3 regions of the Streptomyces sp. NPDC005775 genome follow, and region 2 is predicted to be linked to each of the others. Evidence: riboswitches for the same ligand, from Rfam matches in the RefSeq annotation. Region 2 holds a riboswitch; each other region holds the start of a gene.

Region 1 (3,267 bases), on a different contig from region 2:
GAACCCGGAGGCGAGGGCGTAGTACGGGACGGCCGCGAGCCCGGCGTCGGCGGCGGTGTCCTGGAGCTCGCCCTCGTACGTGTCCCGGGAGACGAGGTTGTAGTGCGGCTGCAGGGCCACGTAACGGGCGAGCCCTTCGCGCTCCGAGAAGTCCAGCGAGGCGCGCAGCCGCTGCGGGCTGATGTTGGAAGCGGCGATCTCGCGGACCTTGCCCTCCTTCACCAGCTGGTCGAGGGCGGTGATGATCTCCTCGACCGGGACCGTCTCGTCGTCGAAGTGCGTGTAATACAGATCGATGTGGTCGGTGTCGAGCCGGCGCAGCGACTCCTCGGCGGCGGCCTTGATGGTGGGGGCGGAGAGCCCCTTGTACGCGGGGTGGGCGCCGGCCTTGGTGGCCACGACGATGTCGGAGCGGTTGCCGCGCGCGGCGAGCCACTTGCCGATGAGGGTCTCGGACTCGCCGCCCTCGTTGCCGGGGACCCAGGCCGAGTAGGCGTCGGCGGTGTCGACGAAGTTGCCGCCGGCCGCCACGTAGGCGTCGAGGACGGCGAAGGACTGTGCCTCGTCGGCGGTCCAGCCGAAGACGTTGCCCCCGAGGGCGAGGGGGAAGACCTGAAGGCTCGACGAGCCGAGCTTGCGGAGAGAAGTCATGGGGGAATAACCGCTTCCACCGGCTCCACTATTCCGTGGCCCGTACATCTGAACGGCCGCGACGTACGAACGGGCGCCGCGTACGGACGGCCGCGACGTAGGAACGAGCGCCGCGTACGGACGGCCGCGACGTAGGAACGAGCGCCGCGTACAGACGGGCGGGCACGTACGGACGGCCGCGACGTACCAACGGGAACAGACCGGCAGCCCTGACGTCGGGGGGTGAGCGTCAGGGCTGCCGGGGTTTCAGGGGCCGGGAATCCGGCGGGGGAACGGTCTCAGACCGTGAGGCCCCGGGCGCGCAGCCAGGCCATCGGGTCGATGCCGGTGCCGTCCGCGGTGTGGACCTCCAGGTGGAGGTGCGGTCCGGTCACGTTGCCGGTCGCGCCGACGCGTCCGATGGTGTCACCGGTGGTGACCTTCTGGCCGATGCTGACATCCATCGAGGACTGGTGGCAGAACCACAGTTCCGTGCCGTCCTCCAGCTCCAGGACCGTGCGGTAGCCGTAGGAACCCGAGTAGCCGGCCGACTTGACCGTGCCGCTGTGGATCGCCTTGATCGGCGTACCCGTCGGCGCCGCGAAGTCGAGGCCCGTGTGGTAGCCGGAGGACCACATCGATCCGGCTTCGCCGAAGGTCGAAGTGATCGTGTACGAGGAGGTGGGGATGGCGTAGCTGGCGGCGAGCTTGGCGAGGCGCAGTGCCTCCGCCTTCTTCGCCGCCTCCTCCGCCGCCTTCTTCTTCTCTGCGGCGATCTTGGCCTCGGCGGCGTCCTGCTGCTTCTTCGCCTCGGCGGCCGCCTTCTCGGCGGCGGCCGTCTCCGCTGCCGCCTTGACCTCGGCGTCGGCCGCGTCCTGCTGCTGCTCGGCCTGCTGGAGGATGCGGGCGCGGAGCGCCTCACCCGCGTCGGTGGAGCCCTGCTCGGCCTCGGCGGTGGTGATGCCGGCGGTCGTCAGCGGGGCTGAGGCAACCACGGCCTCCTGGGCCTCGGCCTCGGACCCGCCCGAGAACAGTGCGCCGACGCCGGGGAGGGACTTGGCGTCGGGAAGGTTGTCCGCGATGGAATCGGGAAGGGAGATGGAGACCGGCGGCTTGCTCTGGGCGGTGGCCATGCCACCCGCACCGACGGCCGCGATGACGCCGACGCCGAGGACGGTGGAGCTACGGGCCAGACCATTGCGCTGCTTGGCGACGCGGTGCTTGCCGCGGACGGGGCGGACGGACTCCTCGGTGGGGTTCCATTCCTCCCAGGCCCGCTCGGGCCCGGTCTCGTCGGCGCGGAAGTCGTTGCCGAAGTCGCTGCCCCGATCGGTCCCGTAGTCGGTCGCGTAGTCGGCCCCGTACTCCGTACCGAAAGCGGTGGCGGGCCGGGTCGCGAAGTCATCGACGTACTCGGACCCGAACCGGGAGGGAGCTTCGGGGGCAGGCTTGTTGGACGCCACGGGGGCGCACTCCTTTCCTTCCTTCTCGCCTACCGGGTTAGCTGACGGGTTCGGAGCAGGAAGGTCTCCTACGGGTGCCTCCGTCTCACGAACAAGACAGAGATGCCCGATTCACCCCATGTAGGTGGTTCCCCGGTTCCCTTGCGGAATTCGGCGCTCGCGCACGGTGCCGCCACTGACGGCGGCTGGGACAACCGCGCTGCGTTATCGAACGTTAATAGACACCGGGGTCCGATTCCAAGCCGTTCCCACTGATCGTTCACGTCTTTGGCCTGGACTTTACGGGACACAACCGGGTGGAATCGGGCGAGTTGATCGCCCCTCATCCGGTACCCATTTTCTGACGTTGCGTCAATCGTTATGCGGAGGGGTGCCCTTCGATTACGGACGGTGGCATCGGCGTCAACCGCTCGTTCCCGGCCCGCTCCGGCGCCGGGCTCACCCGCCGCCGCCCCCGAGTCCGACGATCTTCACGGTTCTGCGCCGGTCCGGCTGCCCCTCGGCGGGACGGGCGACCGCGAGGAGCGCCATGTCGTCCGTCGACTCGCCCCCCGTGTGCAGGCGCACGTCATCGGTCAGCGCGGAGAGGAGCTCCTCCGGCCCCGGGAAGATCCGCCCCCGCAACCGCTCGGCAGGGTCGTAGAAAACCCCTCCGGCGTCGCGGGCCTCGGAGAGGCCGTCCGTGTAGAGGAGGAGCGTCGCGCCGGCGGGCAGGTCCCACTCGTCCGCCCGGTCCGGCCACACCCCCAGGTCCATCCCCAGCGGCAGCGCGGGCAGCGACGGCCCGAGCACCTCCAGCGCCCCGTCCGAGTGCAGCAGCAACGGGTCCGGGTGGCCGCGGTTGACGATCCGCACCCTGGACTCACCCGGCGGAATCTCCGCGAGCACGGCGGTGACGAAGCCCTCGACCGCGTCGAGGCCGCCACGCCGGCTCGACTCCCGCGCCAGTGCGCGCTCCAGTCGCCGCGCCACATCCTCCAGGGTCTCCGCCTCCTCGGCGGCCTCCCGGAAGGCACCGATGACCACCGCCACCGCCTCGACGGCGTCCAGCCCCTTGCCCCGCACGTCCCCGACCACCAGCCGCACGCCCCGCGGGGTGTCCGTAACCGAGAACAGGTCACCGCCGACGAACTCGTCCGCCTGGGCCGCCTCGTACCGGGCCGCCACATGCAGC
Region 2 (3,267 bases):
ACCGCGCGCCACGGCGTCGACGATGGCTCCGTGCTCGGCCCAGGAGTCGGCCGGACGGGCCGGGTGCTCGATCGCGAACATCCAGGCGGTCTTGTGCCGTAGTTGGGTGAGCAGCGCGATCAGGCCGGGGCTGCCGGAGGACTGGGCCAGCGTCTCGTGGAACCAGACGCCCAGGGAGCGCAGGTCCTCGCCCTCTCCCCGGCGGGCACGCTCCTGGCCGAGCCTGACCAGGCCGCGGAGCACCTTCAGGTGCGCGTCCGTACGGCGATGGGCCGCGCGCGCCGCGCCCAGCGGCTCCAGCAGCATCCGGACCTCCAGGAGGTCGGCGGCCTCCTGCTCGGTGGGCTCGGCGACGCAGGCTCCGGCGTGTCTGCGGGTGACCACGAAGCCCTCGGACTCCAGGGTGCGCAATGCTTCCCGTACCGGCACGCGGGACACCCCGTAACGGCGTGCGAGCACCTCCTCGGTGAGTCGGCTGCCACGCTCGAAGACACCCGAGACGATGTCTTCACGGATTGCCGTGCATACCGAATGCGCCGGAATGCGCATGTCCGAACCTCCGCCTTAATCCCCGCGAAACACGGCCGATCGACGCCTGTCCTGCGACTCTATTGCAATGCGGTCGCATTTCCGACGGCGGGTGGAAATTCATGAATATCTTTTGGCATCCGGCCGTTCGGGCACGGCCCGTGCGGACCGTCCCGGAACGCGGACACGACGAAGGCCCCGGCGTGAGCCGGGGCCTTCACCGAGAAGTCTTCGTCCCGGTCAGACCGAGACGCCATGGGCGCGCAGGTAGGCGACCGGGTCCATGTCGGAGCCGTACGAGGGGGTGGTGCGGGCCTCGAAGTGGAGGTGCGGGCCGGTCGAGTTGCCGGTCGAGCCGGAGAGACCAATCTGCTCGCCGCCGCCGACGCTCTGGCCGACGGTCACACCGATCGAGGAGAGGTGGCCGTACTGGGTGTACGTGCCGTCCGTCATCCGCAGCACGATGTTGTTGCCGTACGCCCCGCCCCAGCCGGCTTCGACGACCGTACCGGCGCCCACGGCGACGACGGAACTGCCGGACGCGGCGTGGAAGTCGATGCCGGAGTGGCTGCCGGAGGACCACATGGAGCCGCTGGACTGGTAGCCCGTGCTCACGTAGGAACCGGCGACGGGGAGCTGGAAGGAGCCGAGCCGGGTGCGCTCGGCGGAGCGGGCGGCGCGGGTGGCGCTCTCGCGGGCCTCCTCGGCGCGGGCGGCGGCCTTCGCCTTCGCGGCGGCCTTGGCCTTGGCGGCCGCCTTCGCCTTGGCCTCCGCCTTCTTCGCCTCGGCCTTCTTCTTGGCTTCGGCCTTCTTCTCCGCAACGTCGGCCTGGTGCTGCTGGGCGTCCGCCTGTGCGTCGATCCGCTCGGCCAGGGTGCCTTCGATGGCGATGATCTGAGTGAGGCCGGTGTCGCTGACGGCGGGGGTCTCGGTGTCCGCGGCGAGGGCCGGGGAAGCCAGTCCTCCGATGACGCCGGTGGTGGCCAGAGTCGCGATGCCGACGGCCTTCGCGCCGGTGCGCGTCAGACGGCTCGGGGCACGGTGCTTCCCGGTGGCACGGGTGAACGCCATGAAGTGGCTGGTCCTTTCCTTCCTTCTCGCCTACCGGGTTAGCTGACGGGTTCGGAGCAGGAAGGTCTCCTACGGATCCCCCGGCCTCGCACGAGGCTCAGGCATCCGATTCACCCCAGGGACTACGTGGGTCCCCGGCTCCCCTGGCTCGCGCCTGACGGGGACTCGGCGATGACTGCCCGGTACGTCACGGATGCGGCATACGAGTGACGGACAGCCGAGCCGACGCTAGACGGGGGCACTTCCCGCCACCAAACGGACAGGCCGTTTTGTAGCGCATCCCACAGGGCAGACGGGCAACCTCTCCCACAAAGCAGACAAACCGGAAGGTCCTGACGGAGACCGCTCCGCCAGGACCTTCCGGTGACCCATCCGTTTGCCCGGGTATCGGGTGAAGTGACCGCTCGGCTCAGCCGGTCACGACCGACACCTCACCGATACCGAGCGCCCGGACGGGGTCGGCGATCCGCGCGGCGTCCCCGACCAGGACCGTGACCAGCCGGTCCTCCGGGAAGGCGTTGACGACGGCCGCCGTCGCCTCCACCGTGCCGGTGTCGGCGAGGCGGGCGTAGAGATGCGCCTGGTAGTCGTCCGGGAGGTGCTGCTCGACCTGGTCGGCGAGGGTGCCCGCGACGGAGGCCGCCGTCTCGAACTTCAGCGGGGCCACACCCACGAGGTTCTGCACGGCCGTCTCGCGCTCGGCGTCCGTCAGCCCTTCGGCCGCGAGCGTCCGCAGGACCTTCCACAGGTCCTCCAGCGCCGGGCCGGTGGACTCCGTGTCCACGGAACCGCTGATGGCGAGCATCGCGGCGCCCGTCGCCCCGGAGGCGGAGTCCGGGGCCGAGGAGCGCAGCACCTGGGCGAAGGCCCGCACGCCGTACGTGTAGCCCTTCTCCTCGCGCAGTACCCGGTCGAGCCGGGAGGTGAGCGTGCCGCCCAGGCAGTAGGTGCCGAGCACCTGGGCCGGCCAGACGCTGTCGTGCCGGTCGGCGCCGATGCGTCCGATCAGCAGCTGCGTCTGCACCGCGCCGGGACGGTCCACGATGACCACCCGGCCCGTGTCGTCGGCGGTGATCGGCGGGACGGGGCGGGGCTCGGCGGTGTTGCCCGACCAGTCACCGAGGGTGTCGGCGAGCAGCGCGTCCAGGTCGATGCCGGTGAGGTCCCCGACGACCACGGCGGTCGCGGTGGACGGGCGGACGTGGGCGTCGTAGAAGGCGCGCACGGCCGCGGAGTCGATCCGGGCCACGGTCTCCTCGGTGCCCTGCCGGGGGCGCGACATGCGGGCCGTGGCCGGGAAGAGCTCCTTGGAGAGCTGCTTGGCGGCACGGCGGGCCGGGTTGGCCTGCTCGTGCGGGATCTCGTCCAGCCGGTTGCCCACCAGCCGCTCGATCTCGCTGTCGCTGAAGGCCGGGGCCCGCAGCGCCTCGGCGACCAGGCCGAGCGCCTTGGCCAGCCGGGAGACGGGGACCTCCAGGGAGACCCGGACACCGGGATGGTCGGCATGGGCGTCCAGGGTGGCGCCGCAGCGCTCCAGTTCGGCCGCGAACTCCTCGGCGCTCCGCTTGTCGGTGCCCTCGGACAGGGCACGCGACATGATCGTGGCGACCCCGTCCAGGCCCTCGGGCTCGGCGTCCAGCGGCGCGGCGAGGAAGATCTCGACGGCGA
Region 3 (3,267 bases), on a different contig from region 2:
CCGTCGTCGAGAACGTCGACCTCACCGTCCCCGCCGGGCAGGTGGTCGCGATCGTCGGCCCCAACGGCTGCGGGAAGTCGACCCTGCTGCGGACCGTCGCCCGGCTCCACCGCCCCGAGTCCGGCACGGTCCTGATCGGCGGCACGGACATCTGGGAGACCGGCCGGCGCAGGGCCGCCCACCATGTCGCCCTGCTGCCCCAGTCGCCGCGCGCCCCCGAGGCGGTCACCGTCGCCGGTCTGGTGCGCTACGGCCGCAGCCCGCACCAGGGGCTGCTGCGCCAGTGGTCGCGCGAGGACGAGCAGGCGGTACGCGAGGCGCTCGCCGCCACCGGCACCACCGCACTGGCGGGGGAGCGCCTCGACCGGTTGTCCGGCGGTCAGCGCCAGCGCTGCTGGCTCGCGATGGTGCTGGCCCAGCAGACCCCGGTCGTCCTGCTGGACGAACCGACCAGCGCCCTCGACCTCGGGCATGCCGTCGAGGTCCTGGAGCTCGTGCGCGAGGTCGCGGCCACCGGCCGCACCGTCGTCATGGTCCAGCACGACCTCGCCGCCGCCGCCCGGTACGCCGACCTGCTCGTCGCCATGAAGGCCGGCCGCGTCATCGCCCGCGGCGCCCCTCGCGAGACGGTCGACGAGGCCCTGGTGAAGGAGCTGTACGCGCTCGACGCGGACATCCTGTCCGCCCCGGGCGACGGTTCTCCGGTCGTGGTGGCGCGCAGCCGTGCCGCCGTCACCACGCAGCCTTCAGCCGTTTCGTAATGTCCAAATAGAGTAATTTGTCGCATTAATTACAAGCGCAGGACGAGGGCTGCGCTCCTTCGGGTCACGCGTCCTTGAAACCGTCAAAACGCCCCTTTCGGACACAGTGGCCAGCGTCACGTTTCCCGGCCCGGACGCGGAACCGGAAGGGCCGGTTCCCAGATGTCCCAAGAAAGTCGGCCCGCGCCGATGTGACCGGTGTCGCACATTTCCTTTGATTGATCTTGCGCGTCAATTGTGATCACGAATTCCGGGCTTGTTTCGCTCTGCCTTTCTCGCTTACGGTCACCGTCAATCCGGATGGAACGCCGAATCCTGCCGCCGTCCGGTAACCCGACACCACTCACGTACGGCAGGAGCGGGGGACCCAGGTTTGCCGCCGGTCCGGAAATCCGGAGCGGCTAGGGGTGAAGTCGCCATGTGCGACCGGACATCTCCAGTCCGAACCCGACAGCTCACCTCGCAGGCGGCGGAGAGGAAAAGCGCCATGCCCATCAAGGGTCACCACCGTCGTTTCAAGTCCAGCACCCTGACGCGCGGTTTCATCGCCGTGAGCGCGGGCGGAGCCGTTCTCGCGCTCCCCCTGCTGACTGCCGGATCGGCTTCCGCCGCCCCGGTCAAGTCGGTCGTCGCGGAAAAGACCGCAGCGCCGACTTCCGTGGCCGGCAAGGAAATTGCCGCACAGAAGGCCGAGTCCACCACCTATTCCGTGGTCTCCGGCGATTCGCTTTCCAAGATCGCCCGGGGGCATTCCCTCAGTGGCGGCTGGGAGCAGCTGTACAAGGACAACCGGAACGTGGTCGGCGGCAACCCCGACCTGATTCACCCGGGCCTGAAGCTGACCATCGGCGCCAAGTCCACGGCCGCCGCCCCCAAGGCCGCGACCAAGAGCGAATTCAAGGCGGAGAACACGTCCGGCAGCGCCTCGCAGCCGTCGGCAGACCGGGCCGAGAGCACCGACCGCGCCGACCGCTCCCAGCGGACGACCGTGACGCCCGTCGCGGAGGAGACCGCCTCGACCGCCCCCGCGCAGACCGCGACGGCGTACACCGACGACCTCGACGGCTGGATCAAGGAGTCGCTCGCCGTCATGGCCGAGCACGGCATCCCCGGCAGCTACGACAGCATCCACCGCAACATCCTGCGCGAGTCCTCGGGCAACCCGCAGATCGTCAACAACTGGGACTCGAACGCCGTCGCGGGCACCCCGTCCATGGGGCTCCTCCAGGTCATCCAGCCCACGTTCGACGCCTTCCACGTGCCCGGCACCTCGCTGGACATCCTGGACCCCGTCGCCAACATCACCGCCGCGTGCAACTACGCCGCCGCCACGTACGGCTCGATCGACAACGTCTTCGGGGCGTACTGACCCCACCGCGGTCCCGCCGCGCGGGGAGCCGTGAACAGGGGTGGAAGGGAGCTGACCCGCTCCCTTCCACCCCTGTTGTCATGCCACGCGGGCCCTGCCCCGCACGGGCCGGCTCCTCCCGGTCCCGGACCCGCGTACTGCGGACGCGAGGTCATCGCCGGCCCACTCCCAACCCGGTGCGCGATGGCACTATGAACCTTTCATCCCGCGCGCTACCCTCCGCCGCATGATTTCCACGGTGGTCTGGGGTACCGGCAATGTCGGCCGCGCGGCCATCCGCGCGGTCGAGGCCCATCCGGCCCTGAAACTCGCGCACGTACTCGTCCACGACCCCGCGAAAGTGGGCCGCGACGCGGGCGCCCTCGCCGGGCTGGACCGCGATCTGGGCGTCACCGCGACCGACGACGTCGACGCGGTGCTCGCCACCGCCCCGCGCGCCGTCGTGTACGCGGCCTCCGGCGACATCCGCCCCGATGAGGCCCTGGCCGACATCACCAGGGCCGTGGCAGGGGGCGCCGTCGTCGTCACCCCCGCCCTGTACGCGCTCTACGACCAGCGGAGCGCCCCGGCCGAGCTGCGCGAACCGGTGCTCGCCGCCGTCACCGGTGGCGGCGGCTCGCTCTTCGTCTCCGGCGTCGACCCCGGCTGGGGCAACGACGTCCTGCCCCTGCTCATCAGCGGACTCGGCACCACGATCGACGCGATCCGCTGCCAGGAGATCTTCGACTACTCCACGTACGACCAGCCCGATTCGGTCCGCCACCTCATCGGCATGGGGCACCCCATGGAGTACGAACCCCTCATGCTCGCGGCCTCCGTCCCGACCATGGTGTGGGGTGGGCAGATACGCCTGATGGCCCGGGCCCTGGGCGTGGAGCTGGACGACATCCGCGAGACCATGTCCCGCCGGGCGCTCGAGACGACCGTCACCACCAGGACGATGGGCGCGTTCGAGGCCGGCACCCAGGGCGCGGTCCGCTTCGAGGTCCAGGGCATCGTCGAGGGCGAGCCCCGCATCGTCATCGAGCACATCACCCGTATCCATCCGTTGTGTGCCCCGGACTGGCCGTCGCCGCCCGACGGCGCCGGTGCCCACCGGGTGATCATCGAGGGGCGCCCACGCATCGAGGTCACCGT

Evidence for each region. A riboswitch is a leader RNA that binds a small molecule or an ion and turns the genes downstream of it on or off. The one in region 2 is predicted to bind cyclic di-AMP.
Region 1: another riboswitch for cyclic di-AMP. It lies ahead of ACFYPA_RS19665 (M23 family metallopeptidase); the one in region 2 lies ahead of ACFYPA_RS32560 (M23 family metallopeptidase).
Region 3: another riboswitch for cyclic di-AMP. It lies ahead of ACFYPA_RS21050 (transglycosylase SLT domain-containing protein); the one in region 2 lies ahead of ACFYPA_RS32560 (M23 family metallopeptidase).

The regions. Positions count from the first base shown of each region.
Region 1 is NZ_JBIAIU010000008.1:22,412-25,678, forward strand. It holds gene ACFYPA_RS19660 (aldo/keto reductase) at 1-651, opposite strand, end outside; gene ACFYPA_RS19665 (M23 family metallopeptidase) at 930-2,093, opposite strand; cyclic di-AMP (ydaO/yuaA leader) riboswitch at 2,105-2,259, opposite strand; gene ACFYPA_RS19670 (PP2C family protein-serine/threonine phosphatase) at 2,532-3,267, opposite strand, start outside.
Region 2 is NZ_JBIAIU010000018.1:27,131-30,397, reverse strand. It holds gene ACFYPA_RS32565 (GntR family transcriptional regulator) at 1-549, opposite strand, end outside; gene ACFYPA_RS32560 (M23 family metallopeptidase) at 769-1,599, opposite strand; cyclic di-AMP (ydaO/yuaA leader) riboswitch at 1,612-1,780, opposite strand; gene ACFYPA_RS32555 (pitrilysin family protein) at 2,009-3,267, opposite strand, start outside.
Region 3 is NZ_JBIAIU010000009.1:11,671-14,937, reverse strand. It holds gene ACFYPA_RS21055 (ABC transporter ATP-binding protein) at 1-761, shown strand, start outside; cyclic di-AMP (ydaO/yuaA leader) riboswitch at 1,058-1,243, shown strand; gene ACFYPA_RS21050 (transglycosylase SLT domain-containing protein) at 1,249-2,130, shown strand; gene ACFYPA_RS21045 (dihydrodipicolinate reductase) at 2,357-3,267, shown strand, end outside.